2 regions of the Streptomyces sp. MGP-P1 genome follow, and region 2 is predicted to be linked to the other one. Evidence: predicted binding sites of a transcription regulator. Region 2 holds the regulator's gene; the other holds the start of a gene.

Region 1 (8,392 bases), on a different contig from region 2:
GCGGTTCGTCGTTCAACTCGTCGGCGCAGGAGGCGAGATCCGCGTAGAAGTAGGGGGCGTCGTCGGCGGGGATGATCTGGTGCTCCAGGGCGGTGGACGCGGTGTTCGTGCTTCGCCCGGCCGCCGCCTCGCTCTTCCCGGCCGCCTCCACGGCCCGCCGCGCCCAGGTCTCGTCCTCGCTGTAGCGGTCCCGGGCGGCCACGGTGAGGAGGGCCAGCTCGGCGGGCCCGGTCGCACGGGCGGCGAACGTGAGCGCGGTGGAGTCCAGGCCGCCGGACAGCTCGCAGCTGATCCGGTCCAGGCCGCCGACATGGGCCCGTACGGAGGCGGCGACGGCGTCACCGAGTCTTCGGGACCCCTCGGCCAGGGAGAGTTCGGCGGGCGGCGGCTCCCACCAGCGGTGCTCCGTGGGGCCCGGGGCGGCGGCCGTGCCCGGTGCTGCGACGGGCAGGGCCAGGCCGTACCCGGCGCCGGTCTCGTACACGCCCCGCCACACGACGCGGCGGCTCAGCGGGTGCGGCAGGAAGTCGAGCATGCGCAGGGCCAGCGCGCCGTCGTCCAGGGGCGCGCCGGTCAGGCGGGCGAGGACGGCGGGACGGTCGGAGGCGATGGTTCCGGCCTCCGGGTGCCGGGCGTGGTAGATCCGGCGCAGCCCGGAGGCGGTGCCCCGGATCCAGGTCTCGCCGGAGAGCCGGGCGATCACGTGGTGGAGGCCGGGCAGCCGGGCGAGGCGGCGTTCCAGGCCGGCCCGGTCGCGGGCGCCCTCCAGGAGACCGGCGAGCACGGCCTCGGGGACCCGGTCCGGGCCGATGAGGACGAGGGCGTCGTGGCCCCGGCGGAGATGGCTCACCTCGCGGACCAGCGGGCGGGCGATGACCCAGGGCCGCCCGGAAGCGTGGGTGACGACCGGCGTCCCGCCCGTACCGGGGCGAAGGCCCGTGCCCGGGGGAAGGCCCGTGCCCGGGGAAAGCCCCGTGCCCGGCGGGAGTTGCCCGGCCACCGCCGCTCCCGCCGCGCTGTCCGGCAGGACGAGGAAGTAGTCACGCGGGTGGCCGGGCATGTTCACCTTCCGGAAGTTCTCATACAGCGCACAGGAAACCGAGGGTCGGATCAGCTGATGCGACGGACCCAGTACTCCTTGTACGAGCCGTAGAAGTAACCGGCGGTCTTCTTCGAGAAATCGCCCTGCTTGAACAGCGACGGCTTCACGTAAGCCTTCTTCCGCAGCTTCATGACACCTCCCCTTCTGTGCGGTTGACGTCCGTTATGCCCAAGCGATTTCCGCATAACGGAAGTTGTCTATGCGACTGGTGTTCACCACGTGAACACGAGAGCCATCATGTCCCGCAGTTCCACCGGTACGCATGATTCCGACTTACCGTCCGAAGTTGGCTGGATAGCGCGAGCGGCGAGGTCCGGGGCGGGCCGCTCCTGGCCGTCTCCGCCGAAGCCGGGAACGTCGGCCGGGCGCCGTGTGCAGTCGCACACCGCCGGGGCGCGCGGGCGAGGTGGACTGGACCACTGATCGGTTGCGGTCGCCGGACCGGGCGGTGAGCTGCCAGGAGAGGGAGCGGCCCACCGGGACACAGGGGAACCAGCCGGGACGGGCCTCCGGGCGGCTCCGCGTCCGCCCTGCCTCGGGGGTCGCGGGCGCGCCACCGCGATCGGCGCCACCGCGCCGACGCGTGCTGCCGCACCGGGAAGGACGCGGCAAGTAGTCATTCGGCCATGCGCCCGCACACCGGGCGCCCCGCATCGCCCCGCGTCGACCCGCATCGCCCCGCGTAGGCCCGGCGGGGAACGCCACAGGGGCGGCACCTCCGCGAAGGAGATACCGCCCCTGTGGGACGTACGGCGAACTTCGATCAGCCGGAGGGCTTCCGGGCGGGCCCGGGGACTCCGCGGCGGATCAGAAGTCCATGTCACCGCCCGGCATGCCGCCCGGGGCGGCCGCGCCGGCCTTCTCGGGCTTGTCGGCGATGACTGCCTCGGTGGTGAGGAAGAGCGCGGCGATGGACGCGGCGTTCTGCAGAGCGGAGCGCGTGACCTTCGCCGGGTCGATGATGCCCTCGGCGATCATGTCGACGTACTCACCGGTCGCGGCGTTGAGGCCGTGACCGATCGGCAGGTTGCGGACCTTCTCCACGACGACGCCACCCTCGAGACCACCGTTGACGGCGATCTGCTTGAGCGGGGCCTCCAGCGCGAGCTTCACGGCGTTGGCGCCGGTCGCCTCGTCGCCCGTGAGGTCGAGCTTCTCGAAGACGGCCGAGGCCTGGAGCAGAGCCACGCCACCACCGGCGACGATGCCCTCCTCGACGGCGGCCTTGGCGTTGCGCACCGCGTCCTCGATGCGGTGCTTGCGCTCCTTGAGCTCCACCTCGGTGGCGGCGCCGGCCTTGATGACGGCCACGCCGCCGGCCAGCTTCGCCAGACGCTCCTGGAGCTTCTCGCGGTCGTAGTCCGAGTCGGAGTTCTCGATCTCGGCACGGATCTGCTTGACGCGACCCTGCACCTGGTCGCTGTCACCGGCGCCGTCGACGATCGTGGTCTCGTCCTTGGTGATGACGACCTTGCGGGCACGGCCGAGCAGGTCCAGGCCGGCGTTCTCCAGCTTGAGACCGACCTCCTCGGAGATCACGGTGCCACCGGTGAGGATGGCGATGTCCGCGAGCATGGCCTTGCGGCGGTCGCCGAAGCCCGGAGCCTTGACGGCGACGGACTTGAACGTGCCCTTGATCTTGTTGACGACCAGGGTGGAGAGCGCCTCGCCCTCGACGTCCTCGGCGATGATCAGCAGGGGCTTGCCCGACTGCATGACCTTCTCCAGCAGCGGGATCAGGTCCTTGACGCTGGCGATCTTCGAGTTGACGATCAGGATGTACGGGTCGTCGAGCGACGCCTCCATACGCTCCATGTCGGTCGCGAAGTACGCCGAGATGTAGCCCTTGTCGAAGCGCATACCCTCGGTGAGCTCAAGCTCCAGACCGAAGGTCTGGGACTCCTCGACGGTGATGACGCCTTCCTTGCCGACCTTGTCCATCGCCTCGGCGATCTTGGCGCCGATCTCGGTGTCGGCGGCGGAGATGGAGGCGGTCGAAGCGATCTGCTCCTTGGTCTCCACGTCCTTGGCCTGCTCCAGCAGAGCGGCGGAGACGGCCTCGACGGCCTTCTCGATGCCCCGCTTGAGGGCCATCGGGTTGGCGCCTGCGGCAACGTTGCGCAGACCCTCGCGGACGAGAGCCTGAGCCAGAACGGTGGCGGTGGTCGTACCGTCGCCGGCGACGTCGTCCGTCTTCTTGGCGACCTCCTTGACCAGCTCCGCACCGATCTTCTCGTACGGGTCCTCGAGCTCGATCTCCTTGGCGATGGAAACACCATCGTTGGTGATCGTGGGCGCGCCCCACTTCTTCTCGAGGACGACGTTACGGCCCTTGGGGCCGAGGGTGACCTTGACGGCGTCGGCGAGCTGGTTCATCCCGCGCTCGAGACCGCGCCGTGCCTCCTCGTCGAACGCGATGATCTTGGCCATGTGAAGTGGTCCTCCCGGACAGGGGTGGATTTCTCCGGACCGAGAGGCGCCCGCGACGGACGGCCTGCCTGCGTGGTGGTTCCTTGCCCCACCGCGCCTGCGGGCCTCACCGGCCCGGTCCAAGTTTCTGTCACTCTCACCTGGAGAGTGCTAACGCCAATGATTAGCACTCGACCCCTGCGAGTGCAAGCGTCCCTCTCCGGATGTGGACAGCGGCGCGCCTCGGAGGCGGGCGTCGACGCGCTTCGGACGGGGACAGCGGCGCGCGTCGGATGCGGGCGGCGACGCGTCTCCGCGGGGCCCCCGGGACGCGCGTAGGGCCCGGTCCCCTGATCCGGGGGCCGGGCCCTACGTGCGTGAGTAGTGTCGTCGGACGACCGCGCCGAACTCAGCCGACGGCGAGCTTGACCATGTCGGCCTGGGGCCCCTTCTGGCCCTGCGAGATCTCGAATTCAACTCGCTGACCCTCTTCGAGGGTGCGGTACCCGTCCATCTGGATCGCGCTGTAGTGGACGAAAACATCCGCACCACCGTCGACCGCGATGAAGCCGTACCCCTTCTCCGCGTTGAACCACTTGACGGTGCCCTGAGCCATGCCTAACTCCCCTATTACTGGCCCTTGCACGGGACCGCACTTCGCGGACCCGGGTCGGAACTCACCCCCCGACAGGAGGGGGTGCGCGGCGCCGCAGCGCGTCGACCGCGGCCGAATGTATCCGCCCAACTGCCCTCTGCAACAGGTCAATCGGACGAGAATTCCGGGCACAGCAGAACACGCGAATATGCGGGTTTGCTGAGATTTACGGGCAAGTCGGGCCAGGCAAAGGGCACTTATGCCGCAAGAGGTTCACGTACTTTGGCTGCTTCTTATCGGGGCCAGGCGCATTCACATATGCGGGCGGCACGAGCAGCGGGTGGGGCTTCCCCAACTCTACCGTGCTCAACCATACAGAATTGCCCCCTCCGCTTCTCTCGCGGAGGGGGCAACTGTGGTCACACAGAGGTGCGATGGGCCGCCGTGGAGCGGCCTCGGCGGCTCAGCAGCCGCCGGCGACCGCGGGGATGATCGAGACGCCCGCGCCGTCGGGCGTGGCCGCGTCCAGGCCGCCCTCGAAGCGCACGTCGTCGTCGTTGACGTACACGTTCACGAAGCGACGCAGCTTGCCCTGGTCGTCCAGGACACGGGCCGCGATGCCCGGGTGGTCCTTCTCCAGGGACTCGATGACCTCGGAGAGCTTGGCGCCCTCCGCCGGGACCTCGGCCTGACCGCCCGTGTACGTACGGAGGATGGTGGGGATGCGGACCTTGACGCTCATGGTGGATGCCTTCCTGAAGTCTCGGGTGATCAGCCGGCGGCGAGGCCCGCGGCGCGGAACGCGTCCAGGCTCGGCTTGATGGTGGCCGTGGCCTGCGAGGTCGCGGAGACCGCGTCCAGCGTCTTGAGCCCGTCGCCGGTGTTCAGGACGACGGTGGTGAGCGTCGGGTCGAGGACGCCCGCCTCGACGAGCTTCTTCGTCACGCCGAGCGTCACGCCGCCCGCCGTCTCGCCGAAGATGCCCTCGGTGCGCGCCAGCAGCTTGATCGCGTCGACGACCTGCTCGTCGGTCACGTCCTCCACCGCGCCACCGGTGCGGCGGGCGATGTCCAGGACGTACGGGCCGTCCGCCGGGTTGCCGATGGCCAGCGACTTGGCGATGGTGTTCGGCTTCTGCGGGCGCACCACGTCGTGGCCCGCCTTGAAGGCGGCGGAGACCGGGGAGCAGCCCTCGGCCTGGGCGCCGAAGATCTTGTACGGGCGGTCCTCGACGAGGCCGAGCTTGATCAGCTCCTGGAACCCCTTGTCGATCTTCGTGAGCTGGGAGCCGGACGCGATCGGGATGACGATCTGGTCGGGCAGCCGCCAGCCGAGCTGCTCGCAGATCTCGTACGCCAGGGTCTTGGAGCCCTCGCCGTAGTACGGGCGCAGGTTGACGTTGACGAAGCCCCAGCCCTCGCCGAGCGGGTCGCCGATGAGCTCGGAGCAGAAGCGGTTGACGTCGTCGTAGTTGCCCTCGATGCCGACCAGCTCACCGCCGTACACCGCGGCCATGACGACCTTGCCCTGCTCCAGGTCGTGCGGGATGAACACGCAGGAGCGCAGTCCGGCCCGGGCGGCGGCGGCGCCGACGGCTCCGGCCAGGTTGCCCGTGGAGGAGCAGGAGAGGGTGGTGAAGCCGAAGGCGCGGGCGGCCTCGACGGCGATGGCGACGACGCGGTCCTTGAAGGAGTGCGTCGGGTTGCCGGAGTCGTCCTTCACGTACAGGCCGCCGGTGACGCCCAGCTCACGGGCGAGGTTGTCGGCCTTGACGAGCTTGGTGAAGCCGGGGTTGATGTTGGGCTTCTCCGCGACGTCCGCGGGCACCGGCAGCAGCGGGGCGTAGCGCCAGATGTTGTTCGGGCCGGCCTCGATGCGCTTGCGCAGCTCCTCCGGGGAGCCGGTGGGCAGGTCGTAGGCCACTTCCAGCGGCCCGAAACAGGACGCACAGGCGAAAAGGGGGCCGAGCTCGAAACGCTCGCCGCACTCGCGGCAGGAAAGCGCCGCGGCGGGGCCGAGATCGACGGTCGGGGCGGAAGAAGCGGTGCTGCCTGCAACGGTCTGAACAGCCATGATGGCGGAGGTCCCTTTCTCCTCATCTTCCCTACGACGCATTTCGCCGCAAGACGGAATTGGCACCTTCCCCACCGTGACCTCGCGGTCGGCAGGAGGGTTGCCGGGACTTCAACGGGCCGTTCCCTCAGTCCCTCTGGATGAGCTCTTATGGCGCTGGATCTTCGATCCAGGCGTTTATGTGCGCTCCGACCCCGACATGCGACGGCCATACGCGTTGTTCAAGACTGTAACCGAAGCACCGGACCGTTGAGATAGTCGTCCGAACCGCGAGATGGATCACACACAGGGAGTGCCGACCGTGCTCGAAGAGGTGGAACGCTGGCTGACCAGGCGTTCCTGGTCGTCCGGGGACCGCCCGCTGAACCGGCTCACCGACGCCCGGGACGCCGATCCGCACCGCACGTCCGTGAGCGTGGTGCTGCCGGCGCTGAACGAGGAGGCCACGGTCGGCCGCATCGTGGCGACGATCCGCCGCGAGCTGATGGAGAAGGTCCGGCTCGTCGACGAACTCGTGGTGATCGACTCCGGCTCCACCGACGCCACCGCCGCCGTGGCCCGGGCGGCGGGTGCCCGGGTGGTCCACCGGGACGCCATCCTGCCCCGCGTCCCGGCCCTGCCCGGCAAGGGCGAGGTGCTGTGGCGGTCACTCCTGGTGACCAGCGGTGAGATCGTCTGCTTCATCGACGCCGACCTCAGGGACTTCTCCGCGGACTTCGTCTCGGGCACGGTCGGACCGCTGCTCACCGACCCGTCCCTACAGTTCGTCAAGGCGATGTACGACCGCCCGCTCGGCGACAGCGCAGGCCAGGGTGGTCGGGTCACCGAGCTGGTGGCACGCCCGCTGCTCAATCTGCACTGGCCCCAGCTGGCCGGGTTCGTGCAGCCGCTGGGCGGCGAGTACGCGGTGCGGCGGTCCCTGCTGGAGCGGCTGCCGTTCCCGGTCGGTTACGGAGTGGAGCTGGGCCTGCTGGTCGACGCGCTGCACACGGTGGGCCTGGACGCGCTGGGCCAGGTCGACGTCGGCGTACGGAGACACCGCCACCAGGACGGGCAGGCGCTGGGCCGGATGGCGGCGGCGATCTACCGCACGGCGCAGCTGCGGCTCTCCCGGGGCCATCTGGTGCGGCCCGCGCTGACCCAGTTCGAGCGCGGTGAGGACGGCTTCGTGCCCCGTACCCATGCGGTGGACACGGAGGAGCGGCCGCCGATGCGGGAGATCGCGGAGTACGCGGAGCGCCACGCGGCATGAGGCGGTGGGCCGCATGAGGCCCTGAGGCGTTTGGGGGCTTCCCGAACGGGCTAGGTTCCGCTACATGGTCTCCGAGCACGCCGAACACGAACCCGAACCCGCGGCCGCCTCCACCGCCCAGGTCCTCGTCGCGTCCAACCGCGGCCCCGTCTCGTACACGCTCGGGGAGGACGGGACGCTCGACGCCAAGCGCGGCGGCGGCGGGCTCGTCTCCGGGCTGAGCGCCGTCGACGACAAGCTGTGGGTCTGCGCGGCCCTCGGCGACGGGGACCGCGAGGCGGTGCGGCGCGGGGTCGGCGAGGCGGGAGTGCGGATGCTCGACATCGACGCCGAGGTGCACGCGGACGCGTACAACGGCATCGCCAACTCGGTGCTGTGGTTCGTCCACCACCTGCTGTACCAGACGCCCGTGGAGCCGGTCTTCGACGCGGAGTTCCGCCGCCGGTGGGCCTCCTACGAGACGTACAACCGGGCCTTCGCCGAGGCGCTCGCCGAGGAGGCGGGCCCCGGGGCATCGGTCCTCGTGCAGGACTACCACCTGGCCCTGGTCCCCGGCATGCTCCGGGAGCTGCGCCCGGACCTCAGGATCGGCCACTTCTCGCACACCCCGTGGGCGCCCGTCGACTACTACCGGCTGCTGCCCGACGACATCGCGGAGCAGTTGCTGCGCGGCATCCTCGGCGCGGACCGGGCCGCGTTCCTGACCCGTCGCTGGGCGGACGCGTTCATCGGCTGCTGCACGGAGATCCTCGGCGGGACGGGCCGGACGAGGATCGGGGTGCACGGCCTGGGGGCCGACGCGGACTTCCTGCGCCGGCGCTCGCACGAGGCCGACGTGGACGAGCGGATGGCGGCGCTGCGGGAGCAGGTGGGCGAGGGCCGGAAGACCATCGTCCGGGTGGACCGCACCGAGCTGTCCAAGAACATCGTGCGCGGCCTGCACGCGTACCGGGCCCTGCTG
Region 2 (8,392 bases):
AGCTGGTGGCGGTAGACCTCGACGGCGCTGGGGTCGGCGAGCGCGGGCTGCGGCATGAAGAGGTTGACGCCGAACGGCCCGCCGGTGAGCCGGCGCAGCTGTTTGATCTCGTTGTACATGCCGTCCGCCGTTTTGTACCCGGCGGCCAGGAATCCGAGCCCGCCGGCTTCGGCGACGGCCCCGGCGAGCTGGGGTCCGGACGCGCCGCCCGCCATGGGGGCCTGCACGATCGGATACCGGCAGAGATCGGTCAACTCGGAGGACATGACCGCATCGTGCCATGTCCTGTGCAACGGGGCCGAATCAGCCAGCGGCGGCGTGACCGGTTCTGCCGCCGTACGCCGCACCGCCCGCCGGTTCGGGACCGGCGGGCGGTGCGGTGAAAGGCGAAAAGCGGCTCAGCGGCCGTTGAACGCGTCCTTCAGCCGGGAGAAGAGCCCTTGCTGACCTGGCTGAAACTGGCCGAGGGGCCGCTCCTCGCCGCGCAGCTTGGACAGCTCCCGCAGCAGCCGCTCCTGTTCCGCGTCGAGCTTGGACGGGGTCATCACCTCGACGTGCACGATCAGGTCGCCCCGGCCGCCGCCCCGCAGGTGCGTGATGCCGCGCCCGTGCAGGGGAACGGACTGGCCGGACTGGGTGCCCGGCCTGATGTCGATGTCCTCCAGGCCGTCCAGGGTCTCCAGCGGACACTTGGTGCCGAGGGCCGCGGCCGTCATGGGGACGGTGACCGTGCAGTGCAGATCGTCGCCGCGCCGCTGGAACACGGCGTGCGGCAGCTCGTGGATCTCCACGTACAGATCGCCGGGCGGGCCGCCGCCGGGGCCGACCTCGCCCTCGCCGGCCAGCTGGATACGGGTGCCGTTGTCGACGCCCGCGGGAATCTTCACGGTCAGGGTGCGCCGCGAGCGGATGCGGCCGTCGCCGGCGCACTCCGGGCACGGGGTGGGCACGACCGTGCCGAAACCCTGGCACTGCGGGCAGGGCCGCGAGGTCATGACCTGGCCCAGGAAGGACCGGGTGACCTGCGAGACCTCGCCGCGGCCGCGACACATGTCACAGGTCTGGGCGGACGTGCCGGGGGCCGCGCCCTCGCCGCTGCAGGTGTTGCAGACGACGGCCGTGTCGACCTGGATGTCCTTGGTGGTGCCGAAGGCCGCCTCGTTGAGGTCGATCTCCAGCCGGATCATGGCGTCCTGGCCCCGCCGGGTCCGCGAACGGGGCCCGCGCTGTGCGGCGTTGCCGAAGAACGCGTCCATGATGTCGGAGAAGTTGCCGAAGCCGCCGGCTCCGAAACCGCCCGCGCCACCACCGCCGCCACTGGCGGAGAGGGGGTCGCCGCCGAGGTCGTAGACCTGCTTCTTCTGCGGGTCCGAGAGCACCTCGTAAGCGGCGTTGATCTCCTTGAACCGCTCCTGGGTCTTCGGGTCCGGGTTGACATCCGGGTGCAGCTCGCGAGCGAGCCGACGGAATGCCTTCTTGATCTCGTCCTGAGATGCGTCGCGGCGCACGCCGAGTACGGCGTAGTAGTCCGTGGCCACTTACGACTCCGCCAGGATCTGTCCGACGTAACGTGCCACTGCGCGTACCGCTCCCATCGTTCCGGGGTAGTCCATGCGGGTCGGTCCGACCACGCCGAGTTTGGCGACTGCCTCGTCGCCCGAACCGTAGCCGACCGCGACGACGGACGTGGAGTTGAGCCCCTCGTGGGCGTTCTCGTGCCCGATCCGTACGGTCATGCCGGAGTCCGTGGCCTCACCGAGCAGCTTCAGCAGGACGACCTGTTCCTCCAGTGCTTCCAGCACCGGCCGGATCATCACCGGGAAGTCGTGTCCGAAGCGGGTGAGGTTGGAGGTGCCGCCGATCATCAGCCGCTCCTCCGTCTCCTCGACCAAAGTTTCGAGGAGGGTGGAAAGGACCGTGGAAACCGTCCCTCGGTCCTCGCTGTCGAAGGATTCCGGCAGCTCCTGCACCAGCTGCGGGACATCCGCGAAGCGGCGTCCGACGACCCGGCTGTTGAGCCGGGCCCGCAGATCCGCGAGCGATGCCTCGCCGAAGGGCGCAGGGCAGTCGATCATACGCTGTTCGACCCGGCCCGTGTCCGTGATCAGGACGAGCATCAGCCGGGCGGGGGCGAGCGCCAGCAGTTCCACGTGCCGCACCGTCGAGCGGGTCAGCGAGGGGTACTGCACGACGGCGACCTGCCGGGTCAGCTGCGCGAGCAGCCGCACCGTCCGGCCGACCACGTCGTCGAGGTCGACCGCGCCGTCCAGGAAGTTCTGGATGGCCCGGCGCTCGGGCGAGGACAGCGGCTTGACGCCCGCGAGCCTGTCGACGAAGAGGCGGTACCCCTTGTCGGTCGGGATGCGTCCCGCGCTCGTGTGCGGCTGGGCGATGAAGCCCTCGTCCTCCAGCACCGCCATGTCGTTGCGGACGGTGGCCGGGGAGACCCCCAGCCGGTGCCGCTCGGTCAGCGCCTTGGAGCCGACGGGCTCCTCGGTGCCGACGTAGTCCTGGACGATGGCGCGCAGCACTTCGAGTCTGCGTTCGCTGAGCATCGCGCACACCTCCAGCTGTGTCTCTCGGTGTCTGTCTGGCACTCGGTGCGTTCGAGTGCCAGCAATCCCCGCAGTCAGTGTACGGGGGTGGGGTGGGGCGGGGGCAAGGGCGACCGGCCACGCCTCCACGAGACCGCGCAGGTCGTTGCCGATAGCGTCCTGGTATGGACGTCGCTTGGGAAGACTTCGGCTGGGAGCGGTTGGGCAACGGTATCGGCAGGCGGCGCCTCCCCGGCTGGGACGCCACCGCCGCGCTGGTCGCCGGGGACAACGGCGCGTTGCTGTACGACACCGGCGCCACGCTGCGCGAAGGGGTCGAGCTGCGGCGGCAGGCCGAGGCGCTGCTCGGGCGGAGGGTGACGCATATCGCACTGAGCCACCCGCACTTCGATCATGTGCTGGGCACCGCCGCGTTCGCCGGGGCCCAGGTCTACGGGGCGGTGGGCGTGGCGGCGCTGCTGCGCGGCGGGGCGGAGAGCCTGTGCGCCTCGGCGGTGCGCCACGGGGTGCCGGAGGGCGAGGCGGCCCGGTCGGCGGACACGCCGGTGGTCCCGCACCACGAGGTGTGCGGCGACTGGACGCTGGACCTGGGCGGCGGCCGTCAGGTGCTGCTGGCGAACGTGGGCCCCGGCCACAGCGGCCATGACCTCGCGGCGCTGGTGCCGGGCACGGGCGACGAGCCTCCGGTGGTGTTCTGCGGTGATCTGGTCGAGGAGTCGGGCGAGCCGCAGGCGGGCCGGGACGCGATCACCTCGCGCTGGCCGGCCGCGCTGGGGAGGCTGCTGGCGCTGGGCGGCGAGGGCGCGCTGTACGTGCCGGGGCACGGGGCGGTGGTGGACGCGGCGTTCGTGCGGGCGCAGCGGGCGTCGCTGGCGGCGCGCTTCGGGGTGGACCTCGACGGGGAGCCCGACGTGAACCTCGACGCTGGACTCGACGTGGGATGAGCCCTGACGCGGGTACGGCGAATATCGTCGTGCCATGCGCAGCTACCAGCCGGACCTGACCCCGCCGTGGAAGCGGTCCGCCCCCGTGCCCGAGGTGCCCGCCGAGCCCGATCTGGTTGTGGAGGAGGTCTCCACCGGCTTCTGCGGGGCGGTGATCCGCTGCGAGAAGACGGCCCAGGGGCCGACGGTGACCCTGGAGGACCGCTTCGGCAAGCACCGGGTGTTCCCGATGGAGCCGCGCGGCTTCCTGCTGGAGGGCAAGGCCGTCACGCTGGTGCGCCCGGGCCCCGGCGGCCCGGTGCGTCCCACCCGTACGGCCTCCGGTTCGGTGGCGGTGCCCGGGGCGCGGGCCCGGGTGGCGCGGGCCGGGCGGATCTATGTGGAGGGCCGGCACGACGCGGAGCTGGTGGAGCGGGTGTGGGGTGACGACCTGCGCATCGAGGGCGTGGTCGTGGAGTACCTGGAGGGGGTGGACGACCTGCCGGCGATCGTCGGGGAGTTCGCGCCGGGGCCGGACGCCCGGCTGGGGGTGCTGGTGGACCATCTGGTGCCCGGCTCCAAGGAGTCCCGGATCGCCGAGCGGGTGACCGGGGACCATGTGCTGGTGGTGGGGCACCCGTACATCGACGTGTGGGAGGCGGTGAAGCCGTCCTCGGTGGGGATCGACGCGTGGCCGGTGGTGCCGAGGGGGCAGGACTGGAAGACGGGCGTGTGCCGGGCGCTGGGGTGGCCCGAGAACACCGGGGCGGCCTGGCAGCACATCCTGTCCAAGGTCCGCAGCTACAAGGACCTTGAACCCCAACTGCTGGGCCGGGTAGAGGAATTGATCGACTTCGTCACCCTTCCGGACTGATGTCCGGGGCCTGATTCCGGCCTGTTGCAGGACTGTCGCAGAGGATTGCGTACCGATCCCTATGCATGCCTGCGTCCCACAAGCACCATCGGTTATTGAGGTGGGGGAACGGGCGGGCGGTTCACGGGCCGGAGGGCTCACGGGGGAAGGGCGGGTACCGATGGCGCGCGAGGTCTGGCGGGACAGTGCGGACAACGAGGCGGCCTCGGCCGTCTTCCACCTGATACAGCAGCTGATCGACCGCTACCGGGTCAACCGGCCGGTGATGCCGCTCGTGGTGGTCCAGGCGGCGGACGCTGGGGCCGGGCCGGAGATCGACGCGCGGGTGGAGCAGCTCGTGCATCAGGTGCACCGGGCCAACGAGCTGCGCCGGGTGCCGGTGCGGCTGCTGGACGGCGAGGGGGCGACCCCGTACGAGGCGGCGCTCGCCATGGTGCGCACCCTCTCCGAGAAGCCGTGGGAGACCCGCGAGAACACCCAGTACAAGACGTTCGCCTTTCCCCGCTCCCGGCTCCTCGGGGCGATCGAGCAGGCCACCGCGACGGTGGTCGAGCAGTCCGACGGGAACACCTCCGAGGTGCGCGAGGAGCGGATCCTGGAGCAGCTGAGCCGGCTGCGCTGGCGGTCCGGCCGGCCGCGCGGGGGCACCCGGTGGGCCTCGCTGCGGCAGTCGGTGCGGCCCGAGACGTTCGTCGGCGCGCTCTTCATCGCCCTGCTCAGCGTGTTGCTCGGGGAGATCGACTGGCTGCTGACGGCCCTGGTGGCGGGCCTCGCGCTGATCGGGCTCGCCGTGGTGGGCCTGGCGAGCCGGGCCGCGCCGCCGCTGCTGTGGCTGCGCCGGGCCAGCCGGTGGTTCGCCACCACCTCGTCCCTGGCCGCCTCCAGCACCGGCTATCCCTCCGACGGCTGGTCGTGGCTGTCGCCGAGCGGTTCGTGGCGGGTGATCCGGGCGCGGGCGGCGGCGGTCGCGGAGCGGGTGGCGGACGCGGGGGCGGGCGACGAGTACGCGCGCCAGTTCCATCTTGAGCTGCGGGTGCAGGCGCTGCTGGAGGATCTGCGGCACAACTACCGCCCGCACTCCCTGGACTGGCGGCGCAGCAAGCGCACGGTCCCGCCGGTGGTGTTCCTGCCCCGGGCGACCCAGGACAACGGCGGCATTCTGCTGATCAACGCGATCAACAGCGTGCGGTCGCGGCGCAGCGAGGTGGATCCGCTGCTGTTGCTCGCCTCGCTCCAGGCCCCCGAGATCATGCGGCACACGCCGCCGCTGCCCCCGGAGCGGCCGGGGTCCGGTGCGCCGTCCGGTTCGTCCGGGGCGCGGGCCCGCTACGAGCGCTGGGTCGACGATCTGAGTCTGGGCCAGTCGCCGGGGGCGGCGGCGACCCTGGCGTGGGTGCTGCTGCTGCCGCTGTCCACCGAGAAGCTGACCCACGAGCACGCGCACGCGCAGCTCGTCACCCACCGGGTGCGGCGGACCTGGGCGTGGTGGGTGATGTCGCGGGCGAGCGTCGCCGTGCTCGTCGTGGGAAGTCTGCTGGGGGCGTTCCTGTGGGCCGGGCACTGGCGCGACACGTACTGCCACGGGCCGCTGACCGACCGCAACACGGACGCGATCTGGGCCGGGAAGGGCGACGACCGGGAGTGCGTGGGGGTGGCGACCGCCCCCGAGGTGTTCTTCGCGCGGGGCAACGGCCTGGAGCTGAACGGGGCCGGGAAGGGCATCACCTTCGAGCGGATCGAGCAGGCGATCCGGGACGAGAACGATGACATCGAACCGGGCGACACGTACGTGACGGTCGTGTACGCCGGTCCGCTCACCGCCACGGGCAAGGACCGGGAGGAGACCCGCAAGGGCCTGGAGGAGCTGACCGGCGTCTATCTCCAGCAGCGGGCGGTGAACAAGACCGTGCGCCGGTCGGTGAAGCTGCGGGTGCTGACCGCGAACGGCGGCGAGGACATGCTGCGGCAGCTCACCGCCGTGCGGAAGATCATCGAGGCGGCCCGGCGGGATCCGACGGTGGTCGGCGTGGTCGGTCTCGGCCGCAACACCGACGAGAGCGACAACGCGACGAAGCTGCTGCGCGAGGCCGGGCTGCCGGTGGTGAACACGACGAACTCCAGCAGCGACCTGCCCCGGGACTTCCCCAACTACTTCGGCCTCGCGGCGACGGACGAGGAGCAGACGCACGCGCTGGGGCTGGTCGCCCGCCAGATCGCGAAGGACCTCGACCGCCCGCACGCGCTCGTACTGTCGCGCGAGGACCGCAACGGGGACCTGGACCGTTACACCGCCGAGCAGCGGGACGCGGGCCGGCAGATGCTGCACGACGCGGGCTTCGATCTGGGCAAGGACGTGCCGTACGACCTGCCGGGCGGGGCGAGCCTGAACGCCCCGCTGACGACCATCTGCCGGGCCGAACGGGTCCCCGACGCGCTGTACTTCGCGGGGCGGGTCGAGGACGTACCGACGCTGATGCGGGGCCTGTCGGAGACCACCGGCTGCTCCGACCGGCGGATGACGGTGTTCACGGGGGACGATCTGACGAAGGGGACGTTCGACGACAGCACCTCGATCGCGGCCAACGTCACGCTCTACCACAGCTCGCTCGCCCCACTGGACCGGGGAAAGAACCTCGGTTTCTACGGGGACGCGTACCGCACGCTGCGGGCGCTGCACCCCGAGGGGGAGATCATCGCGCTGGCGTCGGGGCGTCCGGCGTACGAGGACGGCCTGTTCGCCAGCGGGCAGACCGTCATCTCCTACAGCGCGACGGCCGCCCTGTACGACGCGGCGGCCCGCGGCGACCAGCGTCGAAGTGCGGCGGAGACCTGGGCGACGCTGCACACGGTGGACCTCAACAACATGCCGACGGGGACGGTCTCGTTCAGCCGGGCGAGGTCCTCGGTCTCCGACAACGTGCACGGCCTCAACATCGTCAAGGTGGTCCGGCCCGGGCCGAGCGCCGAGCGGACCCTGGTCTGCGGTAAGCCGGCCGGGGTCGCGCCCCCGCTGACGGCGAAGGACTGCCGACCGTGAGGGGCCCCGGCCGGGTCAGTCGACGAGGTCGCGGACGACGGCGTCGGCCAGGAGCCGCCCGCGCAGGGTGAGGACCGCGCGGCCCTTCCCGTACGGCTCCGGGGCGAGCAGCCCGTCGGTCAGGGCGCGGCGGGAGGCGGCGAGGCCGTCGGGTTTCAGGAGGGAGAGCGGGCAGCCCTCGCGCAGCCGGAGCTCCAGCAGGATGCGCTCGACCCGGCGGTCCTCCTGGCCGAGGATCTCGCGGCCCGCGCCGGGTGAGCGGCCCTCGGAGAGCGCCTGGGCGTACGCGCCGGGGTGCTTCACGTTCCACCAGCGGACCCCGCCGACGTGGCTGTGGGCGCCGGGGCCCGCGCCCCACCAGTCGGCGCCGCGCCAGTACAGCTCGTTGTGCAGGCAACGGCCCGCCTCGGTGGTGGCCCAGTTGGAGACCTCGTACCAGTCGAAGCCGGCGGCGGCGAAGGCCTCGTCCGCGATGAGGTAGCGGTCGGCGTGCGCGTCGTCGTCGGTCATCGGGATCTCGCCGCGCCGGATGCGGCGGGCGAGCTGGGTGCCCTCCTCGACGATCAGGGCGTACGCGGAGACGTGGTCGGGGCCCGCGCCGATCGCGGCGGCCAGGGTGGCCCGCCAGTCGTCGTCGGACTCGCCGGGGGTGCCGTAGATCAGGTCGAGGTTGACGTGGTCGAACCCGGCCGCCCGGGCCTCGGCGACACAGGCCTCGGGGCGGCCGGGCGTGTGCGTGCGGTCCAGGATCTTCAGGACGTGCTGCTTGGCGCTCTGCATGCCGAAGGAGACCCGGTTGAAGCCGCCCTCGCGGAGCGCGGCGAGGTAGGCCGGGTCGACGGACTCCGGATTGGCCTCGGTGGTGATCTCCGCGTCGTCCGCGAGCCCGAACTCCTCCCTGATCGCCGCCAGCATGCGCACGAGGTCGGCGGCGGGCAGCAGGGTGGGCGTGCCGCCGCCGACGAAGACCGTGCGCACGGGGCGGGGGTCGTCGCCGAGGACC

The links. Region 2 encodes HrcA, which represses chaperone genes, less so after heat shock. Its sites were predicted from a motif close to TTNGCACTCNGNNNNNCNGAGTGCNAA; they were not measured.
Region 1: the regulator HrcA is predicted to act here: its motif matches at 3,696-3,722, upstream of groL (chaperonin GroEL).

The regions. Positions count from the first base shown of each region.
Region 1 covers NZ_JBYMEM010000005.1:494,825-503,216, forward strand. The annotation lists gene AC3CH1_RS11660 (asparagine synthase-related protein) at 1-1,060, opposite strand, end outside; gene AC3CH1_RS11665 (keywimysin-related RiPP) at 1,111-1,233, opposite strand; gene groL (chaperonin GroEL) at 1,910-3,532, opposite strand; gene AC3CH1_RS11675 (cold-shock protein) at 3,921-4,127, opposite strand; gene AC3CH1_RS11680 (MoaD/ThiS family protein) at 4,570-4,848, opposite strand; gene thrC (threonine synthase) at 4,878-6,179, opposite strand; SAM riboswitch class I at 6,199-6,326, opposite strand; gene AC3CH1_RS11690 (glucosyl-3-phosphoglycerate synthase) at 6,481-7,431, shown strand; gene AC3CH1_RS11695 (alpha,alpha-trehalose-phosphate synthase (UDP-forming)) at 7,496-8,392, shown strand, end outside.
Region 2 covers NZ_JBYMEM010000007.1:883,536-891,927, reverse strand. The annotation lists gene AC3CH1_RS25560 (nitronate monooxygenase) at 1-266, opposite strand, end outside; gene dnaJ (molecular chaperone DnaJ) at 399-1,538, opposite strand; gene hrcA (heat-inducible transcriptional repressor HrcA) at 1,539-2,555, opposite strand; gene AC3CH1_RS25545 (MBL fold metallo-hydrolase) at 2,720-3,499, shown strand; gene AC3CH1_RS25540 (DUF3097 domain-containing protein) at 3,534-4,352, shown strand; gene AC3CH1_RS25535 (ABC transporter substrate-binding protein) at 4,513-7,389, shown strand; gene hemW (radical SAM family heme chaperone HemW) at 7,405-8,392, opposite strand, start outside.